DNA from 4 places in the Enterobacter sp. UPMP2061 genome. Region 2 is predicted to be linked to each of the others. Evidence: predicted binding sites of a transcription regulator. Region 2 holds the regulator's gene; each other region holds the start of a gene.
What was found. The regulator sigma-54, encoded in region 2, starts transcription at its own class of promoters, with help from an activator protein. The targets are predictions, from matches to a motif close to GTTGGCACANNTTTCGCTNT.

Region 1 (3,115 bases), on a different contig from region 2:
GTTGCAGTTCGGCTATAGCCAGGTAGACGGCCCGCTGAAAGGCCTGGCCCCGGTCATGGGCGTGGAGGCGATCAACTTCCTGCTCATGGCGGTCAGCGGCCTTCTGGTGCTGGCTCTGGTGACACGTAACTGGAAGCCGCTGGTTGCCGCGTTGATCCTGTTTGCCCTGCCCTTCCCGCTGCGTTATATCCAGTGGTTTACGCTGGAGCCCGCGCGCGCCACGCAGGTTTCTCTGGTACAGGGCGATATCCCGCAGTCCCTGAAATGGGATGAGAATCAGCTGCTGAACACGCTGAAAATCTACGCCAACGCCACTGAAAAGGTGATGGGCAAATCGCAGCTCATCATCTGGCCTGAGTCTGCGATCCCGGACCTGGAGATCAATCAGCAGCCCTTCCTGAAGATGATGGACGATCTGCTGCGCGCGCGCGGCAGTACGCTGATCACCGGAATTGTGGATGCGCGTCTCAATCAGCAGAACCGCTATGACACGTACAACACGATCATTACGCTCGGTAAGGACAGCGAATACAGCTATACCTCCACCAATCGCTACAACAAAAACCACCTTGTACCGTTTGGCGAATTTGTTCCGCTGGAGTCTATTTTGCGCCCACTGGCACCGTTCTTTGATTTGCCGATGTCCTCATTCAGCCGGGGCCCTTACGTTCAGCCGCAGCTGCATGCGCACGGTTTTGCCCTGACGGCCGCCATTTGCTACGAGATTATCCTCGGCGAGCAGGTGCGCGATAATTTCCGCCCGGACACCGACTATCTGCTGACCATCTCAAACGATGCGTGGTTCGGTAAATCGATTGGCCCGTGGCAGCACTTCCAGATGGCGCGAATGCGTTCTCTGGAGCTGGCACGTCCGTTGCTGCGCAGCACCAATAACGGCATTACCGCCGTGATTGGTCCGCAGGGTGAAATCCAGGCCATGATCCCGCAATTTACCCGTGAGGTGCTGACTACTAACGTCACGCCAACTACCGGGCTTACGCCTTACGCGCGCACCGGGAACTGGCCGCTGTGGATTTTGACCTTGCTCTTCGGCTTTGGCGCAGTACTGATGAGCCTGCGTCAGCGTCGTAAATAACCTTACCTTCTGTTGCCGGGTGGCGGCTACGCCTTACCCGGCCTACTCTCCGCCGCCCCCACCCGACAATTTCCTCCCAAACTTCAATTCTGGCACGCCTGTTGCTTTGTTTATTCATATCAACGCTGTCTGGCTTAACGTGCAACTTTGTCGCACCAGCGTAGATCATCGGTAGCACCGAAACGGTGCAACGAGGGATTATTGCCTCTGAATGGTGCGGCGCGCTTCGCAAAAATAAACAATAACGCAGCAAAATCTTTACATTAAGCCAGACTAAATGTTAACAAGCTTGCATAACACTGCACTCGCATTGCGCGAGATATAACAACATCACAATGGGTATCTATGCGTCACTGGCGCTGATAAGAAAGGAGTTGGGTATGCAATTACGTAAACTGGCCACAGCAATGCTGGTTATGGGAATGTCTGCGGGGGTTGTCCACGCTGAAGACGCTCCGGCAGCAGGAAGCACTCTCGACAAGATTGCCAAAAACGGCGTGATCGTGGTCGGCCACCGTGAATCTTCTGTCCCGTTCTCTTACTACGACAACACGCAAAAAGTCGTGGGCTATTCACAGGATTACTCCAACGCCATCGTTGAAGCCGTGAAGAAAAAGCTGAACAAACCTGACCTGCAAGTGAAGCTGATCCCCATCACTTCACAGAACCGTATTCCTCTGCTGCAAAACGGCACATTTGATTTTGAATGTGGCTCAACCACCAACAACCTTGAACGTCAGAAACAGGCCGCTTTCTCGGACACCATCTTCGTTGTGGGCACCCGCCTGCTGACGAAGAAAGGCGGCGACATCAAAGATTTTGCTGACCTGAAAGGCAAAGCGGTTGTCGTGACCTCCGGTACCACGTCCGAAGTGCTGCTGCACAAGCTGAACGACGAGAAGAAAATGGACATGCGCATCATCAGCGCGAAAGACCATGGCGACTCCTTCCGTACCCTGGAAAGCGGCCGTGCTGTCGCGTTTATGATGGATGACGCCCTGCTGGCGGGCGAACGCGCGAAAGCGAAGAAACCAGACAACTGGGAAATCGTCGGTACCGCCCAGTCGAAAGAAGCCTACGGCTGTATGCTGCGTAAAGGTGACGAGGACTTCAAGAAACTGATCGATGACACCATCGCTCAGGCGCAAACCTCCGGCGAAGCGGCAAAATGGTTCGACAAATGGTTCAAGAACCCAATTCCACCAAAAAACCTGAACATGAACTTTGAACTGTCTGACGACATGAAAGCGCTGTTCAAATCACCAAACGACAAAGCTCTTAACTAATTAGAACGACAGGGGCGGGATCTCCTGCCCTCTCGATTGTCGGGAAGCATGGACAGACTATACGTTGAGTGGTCGTTCCCCACTCAGCGCAAAAATTGAGCTTCTCACCAATCTTCGAGGGTAGCGCTGCTACCCTTTTTTTTCTGGAGTTTACTATGTCAATTGACTGGAACTGGGGCATCTTTCTGCAACAAGCCCCGTTCGGCAACACCACCTATCTCGGCTGGCTGTGGAGCGGCTTTCAGGTTACCGTTGCGTTATCGATAACGGCGTGGATTATCGCGTTTCTTGTCGGTTCGCTGTTCGGTATTCTGCGTACCGTCCCTAACCGTTTTCTCTCTTCGATTGGCACGCTCTATGTGGAACTGTTCCGTAACGTTCCGCTGATCGTGCAGTTCTTTACCTGGTATCTGGTGATCCCGGAACTGCTGCCGGAAGATCTCGGCATGTGGTTTAAGGCCGAGCTGGATCCTAACGTACAATTTTTTGTCTCCTCTATGCTGTGTCTGGGGCTGTTCACCGCTGCGCGCGTCTGCGAGCAGGTACGTGCCGCCATACAGTCACTGCCGCGCGGGCAAAAGAATGCGGCACTGGCAATGGGCCTGACTCTGCCCCAGGCCTACCGTTACGTACTGCTGCCTAACGCTTACCGCGTCATCGTTCCGCCGATGACGTCCGAGATGATGAACCTGGTAAAAAACTCGGCTATCGCCTCAACCATCGGTCTGGTGGA
Region 2 (3,115 bases):
GCAACCAGCGACAGCGTGTGCAGGTGGGTTTTGGTCTGATCGGCAGGAACCAGCAGCGCGAAAAGCAGATCCACAGGCTGGTTATCGATGGCGTCAAAAGCGATAGGCGTTTCCAGTTGCACAAACACCCCCACGGCACGCAGCGTATCTTCTTCCAGCTTGCCATGCGGGATCGCAATGCCATTGCCGATGCCGGTACTGCCCATTTTTTCACGGGTCAGAATGGCTTCAAACACGATCTGCGGCGGCAGACCCAGCTGTTTTGCGGCCAGCTCACTGATGATTTCCAGCGCACGTTTTTTGCTCTGGCAGTGAACGCCACTGCGGGTACAATCCTGGTTAAGGACATTGCTCAGTTGAAGAGCGGAATCGTTGTTTATCATAATTTCACCTAAGCGCTAACTGTACAAATGGCCTGTTGTGTTTCACAACAGGCCGTCCTGCACCCGTTAACTGCCCGGACAATTAGTGTTGTTTCAGTTTATCTTTATGTTTATTGAGCTGTCTCGCAAGCTTATCAATCAAGCCGTCGATAGCCGCGTACATGTCTTGCCCTTCCGCACTGGCATGGAGTTCCCCTCCGTTGACGTGCAGGGTCGCATCCGAGATATGCGTCACTTTCTCCACTTTCAACACAACATAGACCTGGTTGATCCTCTCGAAATACTGCTCGAGTTTCGCAAACTTAGTGTTTACAAAATCGCGTAAAGCCTCAGTAATCTCGACGTTATGTCCGGTGATATTGAGCTGCATAGTGTCTTCCTTATCGGTTGTGTCAAACCAGTTGTTTACGCTGGTTAGACGGCGGAATGGATAAAGACTCTCGATACTTCGCGACAGTACGACGTGCCACCATAATACCCTGATCGGACAGCATGGTGGTTAACTTACTGTCACTGAGTGGCTTCGCGGGGTTCTCCGCGGCGATCAACTTCTTCACCAGGGCGCGAATAGCCGTTGACGAGGCTTCGCCGCCGCCTTCGGTGTTCACGTGGCTGGAGAAGAAATACTTAAGCTCAAAAATACCGCGTGGGCTGTGCAGATACTTCTGCGTGGTCACGCGGGAAATGGTTGATTCATGCATCTCGACGGCCTGGGCGATGTCCGCCAGCACCATCGGTTTCATAAACTCTTCGCCCTGCTCAAAGAACGCCTGCTGCTGTTCGACAATACAGCGGCTGACGCGCAGCAGCGTGTCATTACGGCTCTCCAGACTCTTGATCAACCAGCGTGCTTCCTGAAGGTTGCTGCGAATGTATTGATTATCAGCATCGTTACGGGCGCTGGTGCACATGGAGGCGTATTGCTGGTTGATTTGCAGGCGAGGAATGCTGTCGGCGTTCAGTTCAACGACCCAGCGGCCATTGTGCTTTCTCACCAGCACATCAGGAATGACATATTCCGGTTCGCTGGTCTGGATCGACTGCCCCGGACGCGGATCGAGCGACTGGATCAGATTCACCGCTTCCTTCAGCACCTCTTCTTTCAGGCGTGTGACGCGCATCAGGGTGCGGAAGTCGTGATTCGCCAGCAGATCCAGATGATCGCTGATGATGAGCCGGGCTTCGTCAATCCACGGTGTCTCTTTGGCAAACTGCGAAAGCTGGATCAGAAGGCAGTCGCGCAGATCTTTCGCGGCGACGCCAATCGGGTCGAAACGCTGAACGCGTTTCAGGACGGCTTCAATCTCTTCCAGTTCAATCTCGTCATCGCCGATGCTTTCCAGAATCTCGTCCAGCGTCACGGTCAAATAGCCCGTGTCGTCAACGGCATCGACAATCGAGGTGGCAATGGCGCGATCGGTATCGGAGAAAGGGGTCAGCTCTACCTGCCACATCAGGTAGTCCTGAAGCGACTGGGTGGTTTCGCCCTGGTAGACCGGGAGTTCATCGTCCTGGTAGTCTGCACGCGTCCCGGAAGGGGTACCCGCGGTGTAGATTTCGTCCCAGCTGGCATCCAGCGGCAGTTCGTCCGGCATCTCTTTCTGTTCGAGCGCATCTACGGAGTCGAGCGTTTCTGTGTCCTGCGTCTGCTGGGCGTCTACCTCGTCATGAAGATCGGTTTGCTCCAGCAGCGGATTGCTGTCCAGCGCCTGCTGGAGCTCCTGCTGGAGTTCTAACGTGGACAGCTGCAACAGACGGATTGCCTGCTGTAGCTGCGGCGTCATGGCCAGTTGCTGGCTGAGCCGTAATTGCAAACCTTGCTTCATGTTCAGAGCGTTTTTCTCCGGTTCGGCGTGACTTAACCTCTACCCTATCAGAGTCTGAAGTCTTCCCCAAGGTACACGCGCTTAACATGCTCATCTTCGAGGATTTGCTGCGGCGTACCGTGGGCAATCAGATGGCCCTGGCTCACTATGTAGGCGCGCTCACACACGGCCAGCGTTTCACGAACGTTGTGGTCCGTGATCAGTACGCCAAGCCCGCTGTCGCGCAGGTGCTCAATGATACGTTTGATATCGATAACGGAGATGGGGTCAACGCCCGCAAACGGTTCATCCAGCAGGATGAATTTTGGGTTTGCTGCCAGCGCGCGCGCAATCTCAACGCGGCGGCGTTCACCACCGGACAGCGCCTGGCCGAGGCTGTCACGCAGATGCTCGATATGAAACTCTTCCATCAGCTCGTTCGCACGGTCAGAGCGCTGCTCGCTGGTCAGATCGTCACGGATCTGGAGCACGGCCATCAGGTTGTCGAACACGCTTAAGCGGCGGAAAATAGACGCTTCCTGCGGCAAATAGCCGATGCCACGACGCGCGCGGGCATGCAGCGGCAGCAGGCTGATATCTTCATCATCGATGATGATGTTGCCGGCGTCACGCGGGACGATGCCCACCACCATGTAGAAGGTCGTGGTTTTACCCGCCCCGTTAGGGCCAAGCAAACCCACGATTTCGCCGGAGTTGACGGTCAGACTGACATCTTCGACGACGCGGCGGCCCTTATACGCTTTCGCGAGGTTTTTTGCAGTTAAAGTTGCCATAACGAATTAGTTACTCTTTTTCTGTGCCGGAGCCTGACCGTTGTTCTTGTCCTGCAACTGCGAAGGCACAAGCACGGTCGTGACGCGTTTGCCTTTTTCGCTGGAGGCCTGCATTTTCTGCTCTTTCACCAGA
Region 3 (3,115 bases), on a different contig from region 2:
GCGCCGGCGGTTGCCACAACGGTATTCACGAAGGCCAGCGCGGCGATTTCGTTAGCGGCGCTGGCTGAACCTGCGTTGAAGCCGAACCAGCCAAAATAGAGGATGGCGGTGCCGGTAAAGACCATCGGCAGATTGTGCGGCTTGAATGCTTCCTTCCCGAAGCCCACGCGCTTACCAATCAGGTATGCGCCTACCAGACCTGCTACCGCGGCGTTGATGTGCACAACGGTACCGCCCGCAAAGTCCAGCGCGCCATGGGAAGCCAACAGACCACCTCCCCAGACCATATGCGCAATCGGGATATAGGAGAGCGTCAGCCAGACCACCACGAAAATCAGTACCGCAGAGAAGCGGATACGCTCAGCCAGCGCGCCCACAATCAGCCCCACGGTGATGCAGGCGAATGAACCCTGAAACGCGACATGAATATACTGATAGAAGCTGCCCATCACTGCGGTCAGTTCGATATTTTTTAGCATCGCCCAGTTAACGTTGCCGAAGAAGGCGTTGCCCTCCCCGAAGGCCAGCGAGTAACCGTAAACCACCCACAGCACGCACACCAGCGCGAACGTGACGGCAACCTGCGTCAGCATGGAGAGTACGTTCTTGCCGCGGATCAGGCCGCCGTAAAACAGCGCGATCCCCGGAATCGTCATGAACAGCACCAGCGCGGTGCAAATCATCATAAAGGCGTTATCGGCTTTGTCTGCCACAGCAGGTGCAGCCATTGCCAGGCCCGGCAGCAGTGCCAGCGAACCCAGACCTGTTTTCATTGTTGCTTTCTTCATTTTCTCGATCCCTATCACTGTGTGCCAGGAGTTACTTACAACGCCGCTTCGTCAGATTCGCCGGTACGGATGCGAATGACGCGCTGTAGTTCGGCAACGAAAATTTTGCCGTCGCCAATTTTTCCGGTGTAGGCTGCTTTGCTGACGACATCAATCACCTCATCAAGCTGATCGTCGGCAATCGCCACATCAATCTTCACTTTTGGCAGGAAGTTAACGCTGTATTCCGCCCCGCGATAAAGCTCGGCATGACCTTTCTGACGCCCAAAGCCTTTCACTTCGGTGACAGTCAGTCCCTGAATACCCATGGAAGACAGCGCTTCACGCACGTCTTCGAGTTTGAATGGTTTGATTACCACCGTAACCAGCTTCATATATCCCCTCCAGTCAGAATTCGGTAATGGCCGCAGCTAACACGAAAGGGATATTGCAAAGGGTGTGCCAGAAGTGAAAGGTGAGGAGGAAAGCGCCGCGGCGCGCATGCGCCGGGTAGGGATGAAAAAAAACGCACCATGACAGTGCAGGGTGCGTTTCAGTTTTGCACCAACGGTTAAGTCTGTTAGCGCATTGCCTTGTTATGGTGCATCAGGCGCTGAGTGATTCTTCCTCGCGCTCGCTGGCGGCCAGTTCGTCGCCTGCCAGCTGCAACTGATACATCTGCCAGTAGCGTCCTTTTGCCTCAAGCAGCGCTCTGTGCGTCCCCCGTTCAACGGCCTGGCCACGGTGCAACACCAGAATGGTATCAGCATCGACGATCGTTGAGAGGCGGTGGGCGATTACCACCAGCGTAGTGCGATCCCGCACGGCAGCCAGCGCCTGCTGGATCGCCTGCTCGGTACCGGAGTCAATGCTTGCGGTCGCTTCATCCAGAATTAACACCTGTGGCGTCTCAATCAGCACGCGCGCCAGCGCAAGAAGTTGCTTTTGCCCGACCGAGAGATTATTGCCCTGCTCACCCAGCCGGGTATGGATCCCCTCGCTTAACCCGCGCGCCAGATCCGCAAGCTGCACCGTTTCCAGCACCTCCCATACCTGCTCAGGCGTGAAAGGTCGTCCCAGCGTCACGTTGGCATAAAAGGTATCCGCCAGTACCACCGGATCCTGCTGCACCATCGCGACGCCCTTACGTAACGCGTTGTGGCTAAGCGCGGCAAGCGGCCGTCCGTCCAGACGGATCTCCCCTTGCGTCAACGGATAGTAGCCCATCAGCAAACTGGCGAGCGTGCTTTTGCCGCTGCCGGTATGCCCAACCAGGGCGACAAAACCGCGCGACGGTACCTCGAGGTTGATATCCTGCAAGACAAGCTGGTCGTCGCGGTAGGCAAACGAGACATGATCAAACGCTATGGATCCACTTTCCAGCGGGCGTTCGTCATCGCCATAGGTCTGACGCGGCCTGTCCATCAGCTCGAATACACGTTCGCCCGCGACCACTGCCTGTTGCAGCATCGATTGCTGCGTGGTGAGTTCAATCAGCGGTTCGTTAAGGCGTCCAAGGTAGCTGATAAATGCGTACAGTACCCCCACCTCGATGGTTCCGCGCGTCGTCAGGCCAAACAGCATCAACAGCCCGCACAGCACCAGCGCAGAGAAGAGGCTCAGCAGCGGGCGTAACAGGAAGCCATCCAGCCGTAACGTCTGCATCCGCGCCATATAGTGCGAGCGGCTGGCTTCTCCCATTCGCTCGCCAAAACGCGCCTGCTGGCGAAACTGCTGGATAACGCTCATGCCGTTGATCACTTCGTTGAAGCCATCATTGATATCTGCGAGGTAAGCGCGCACGCGACGAACAATCGGCGTGCTGTAGCGCTGGTAAATTACCATCACAATCAGCACCGCCGGGAAAATAGCGATCGCCACCAGCGCCATACGCCAGTCCAGGCTGAACATCGCCACCAGCATCGCGCCAATCAACGCGGCACTGCGCAGAACCGTTGCGACAACGGTTACATAGAGGTCGCGGATCACCTCGGTGTCATTGGTGACGCGCGAAATAACCTGCCCGACCGGCTGAGTATCAAACTCGCTCAGCGGCTGGCGCAGCGCGGCATCCATCACATCCGTGCGAAGCTGCTGGACCACGCCCACGGCGGCCCGGTTAAACAGCAGCGAATGCGCATAGTGCAGCCCCGCCGCCGTCAGCTGTAGGCCGACATACGCCACGCCCAGCCCCGTCACCAGCCCCAGCGGCAGATAGTTTTTCGCCACCATATTGTCGATGAAATAGCTGATAAGCAGCGGACCGGTCACCTCCGCAATCGCGGCGATCCACAGCAACAGCACGGCGATGGAAAGCGGTTTGCGCCACGGCGAGCCATAGGCCAGCA
Region 4 (3,115 bases), on a different contig from region 2:
GAAGCGCAAAATCACCGCCGCGCCGGTGGTGGACGAGCACGGCAGGCTGTGCGGCGCGATCAACCTGCAAGACTTCTACCAGGCGGGGATTATTTAACCCTTCAGCCCCAGACGTTTCGCCAGCCTGTGAAGGTTGGCGACGTCCATCTCCAGCGCCCGCGCGCACGCCGCCCAGCTGCGGTTATTCTGCTCCAGCGCGCGGGCGATCATCTGACGCTGGAACGCATCCGTCGCCTCGCGCAGGTTTTCGTTCACGCTCTCAGGTATCACCGGCTTCACGGGCGGCATCGTTTCCTCATGCAGCGCGAAATGGCGCGCATGAATAACCACTTCATCCCCCGAACGCGTTGCCCGCGCCAGCACCACCGCGCGGTGGATCGCATGTTCCAGCTCACGCACGTTACCCGGCCAGCCGTAGCTCAGCAGGTGCGTCCTCGCGCCAGGACTTAGCACCACGCGGGAAAGCCCCATTTTGAGCCGACACTGTTCGCAGAAAAAGCCCGCCAGCAGAACCACATCCTCGCCCCGCTCGCGCAGCGGCGGCACCGTGAGCGGGAACACGCTCAGACGGTGGAACAGATCGGCGCGGAAATTCCCCGCCAGCACCTCTTCGCGCAGATCGCGGTTCGTCGCCGCCAGCACGCGCACATCCACGCGTAAGCTGCGATCGTCTCCCACGCGTTGAATATCGCCATACTGCAACACCCGCAGCAGTTTGGCCTGGAGCGAAAGGGAGAGTTCGCCAATTTCATCGAGGAACAGCGTGCCGTTATCAGCCATTTCGAACTTGCCGCTGCGGTTGCTGATCGCCCCGGTAAAGGCCCCTTTGACGTGTCCGAACAGCTCGCTTTCCGCCACGCTTTCCGGCAACGCCGCGCAGTTGAGATAGACCAGCGGATTCACCGCACGGGGCGAGGCTTCGTGGATCGCTTTTGCCACCAGCTCTTTACCGGTGCCGGTCTCCCCGAAGATCAGCACGTTCAAATCAGACGCGGCGACAATCTCAATCTCTTTTTTGAGCTGCGCCATGCCCGGCGAAAGGCCGATCATTTCGGTGTGCGCCACCTGCTCAAACGCCGTCGGGCTACCCGGAAGAATATTCTGGCTCTCCAGCTGTTCTATCAGCAGGGCGTTGTTCAGCGCCCCGGCCGCCAGCGCGGCAATCAGCCGTAGCTCTTCGTCGCTGAAGGTATCGAACTGATCAGGCGACATGCCGTCGAGGGTTAACGCGCCAATCAGGTTCTGCCCGGCAAACAGAGGCAGGCCGATACAGGCGTGCACCTTCAGGCTCTCCTGTCCGGGGATCAGGCCGTCGTAAGGATCGGGCAGATCGCTGTCTGCCGGGAAACGCACCACGTCACCCGCGCGGGCGATGGTTTCCAGACGCGGGTGGCCCTCCAGGGTAAAGCGCCGCCCGAGTACGTCCTTCGCCAGACCGTCGATAGCCAGCGGAATAAACTGCCGCCCTTCGTAACGCAGCAGCGCCGACGCATCGCAATCCAGCACGTGGCGCAACGTGGAGATCAGCCGCTGAAAGCGGTCCTGATGACCAATACCGGTTTGCAGTTCTATGGCGATCTTCGCCAGCACATCTACGGAAAAGCTCATCTCTGCCTCACTGTCATTTTGACAATACATAATGTCATATTGACAATTTTTAAGATAGTCAAAATGACTACCCACTAAGGAGCATCGAAACGAAAACACATTATTTTCAACAAATTAAAAAGTTGGCACGCAACTTGATATATGACAGTCATCTTATTTGAAAACGCCGTATTAAGTTGAGGTTGCTATGTCTATTCTGGTTAAAAATAACATTCATTGGGTGGGTCAACGTGACTGGGAAGTACGTGATTTTCACGGGACGGAATACAAAACGCTGCGTGGCAGCAGCTACAACAGCTATCTCATTCGTGAAGGTAAAAACGTCCTGATCGATACCGTCGATCACAAATTCAGCCGCGAGTTCGTGCAGAACCTGTGCAGCGAAATCGATCTGAATGACATCGACTACATCATCATCAACCACGCGGAAGAGGATCACGCCGGGGCGCTGACCGAGCTGATGTCCCACATTCCGGATACCCCGATCTACTGCACCACCAACGCCATTGACTCCATCAACGGCCACCACCACCATCCGGAGTGGAACTTCCACACCGTGAAAACCGGCGACACGCTGGATATCGGCAATGGCAAACAGCTGATCTTCGTGGAAACCCCAATGCTGCACTGGCCGGACAGCATGATGACCTACATGACCGGTGACGCGGTGCTGTTCAGTAACGACGCCTTCGGCCAGCACTACTGCGACGAACGTCTGTTCAACGACGAAGTGGATCAGACCGAGCTGTTCGAACAGTGCCAGCGCTACTACGCCAACATCCTGACCCCGTTCAGCCGTCTGGTCACGCCAAAAATCACCGAGATCCTCGGCTTCAACCTGCCGGTGGATATGATTGCCACCTCCCACGGCGTGGTATGGCGTGAAAATCCAACCCAGATTGTCGAACTGTACCTGAAGTGGGCGGCGGACTATCAGGAAGATCGCATCACCATCTTCTACGACACTATGTCCAACAACACCCGCATGATGGCGGACGCCATTGCCCAGGGCATCAACGAAGTGGACCCGAACGTGGCGGTGAAAATCTTCAACGTGGCGCGCAGCGATAAGAATGAGGTGTTGACCAACGTCTTCCGCTCCAAAGGCGTGCTGGTGGGTACCTCCACCATGAATAACGTGATGATGCCGAAAATTGCCGGACTGGTGGAAGAGATGACCGGCCTGCGCTTTCGTAACAAACGCGCCAGCGCCTTTGGTTCACACGGCTGGAGCGGCGGCGCGGTAGACCGTCTCTCCACCCGTTTACAGGATGCCGGTTTTGAGATGTCCCTGAGCCTGAAGGCGAAATGGCGTCCGGATCTCGACGCGCTGGAAATCTGTCGCCAGCACGGTCGCGACATTGCCCGCCAGTGGGCGCTTGCGCCGCTGCCGGAAACCGCACCCGCCGCGGCGGTTACGCCGGAAGCTGTAGCAGAAGCCGCTCCTGCCGCTGCCGACCTCGGCCCTTGCATGCAGTGCAGCGTCTGCCAGTGGATTTACGATCCT

Region 1: ACWKXX_RS01910 (amino acid ABC transporter substrate-binding protein) is a predicted target of sigma-54. The motif match lies at 1,185-1,204, and genes of this name have one in related genera.
Region 3: glnK (P-II family nitrogen regulator) is a predicted target of sigma-54. The motif match lies at 1,215-1,234, and genes of this name have one in related genera.
Region 4: norV (anaerobic nitric oxide reductase flavorubredoxin) is a predicted target of sigma-54. The motif match lies at 1,730-1,749, and genes of this name have one in related genera.

The regions. Positions count from the first base shown of each region.
Region 1 is NZ_JBSKJP010000001.1:396,695-399,809, reverse strand. It holds gene lnt (apolipoprotein N-acyltransferase) at 1-1,096, shown strand, start outside; gene ACWKXX_RS01910 (amino acid ABC transporter substrate-binding protein) at 1,477-2,382, shown strand; gene gltJ (glutamate/aspartate ABC transporter permease GltJ) at 2,538-3,115, shown strand, end outside.
Region 2 is NZ_JBSKJP010000004.1:81,966-85,080, forward strand. It holds gene ptsN (PTS IIA-like nitrogen regulatory protein PtsN) at 1-383, opposite strand, end outside; gene hpf (ribosome hibernation promoting factor) at 466-753, opposite strand; gene rpoN (RNA polymerase factor sigma-54) at 776-2,209, opposite strand; gene lptB (LPS export ABC transporter ATP-binding protein) at 2,257-2,982, opposite strand; gene lptA (lipopolysaccharide ABC transporter substrate-binding protein LptA) at 2,989-3,115, opposite strand, start outside.
Region 3 is NZ_JBSKJP010000001.1:166,950-170,064, reverse strand. It holds gene amtB (ammonium transporter AmtB) at 1-788, opposite strand, end outside; gene glnK (P-II family nitrogen regulator) at 824-1,162, opposite strand; gene ACWKXX_RS00825 (SmdB family multidrug efflux ABC transporter permease/ATP-binding protein) at 1,374-3,115, opposite strand, start outside.
Region 4 is NZ_JBSKJP010000010.1:14,996-18,110, forward strand. It holds gene gutQ (arabinose-5-phosphate isomerase GutQ) at 1-97, shown strand, start outside; gene norR (nitric oxide reductase transcriptional regulator NorR) at 94-1,608, opposite strand; gene norV (anaerobic nitric oxide reductase flavorubredoxin) at 1,796-3,115, shown strand, end outside.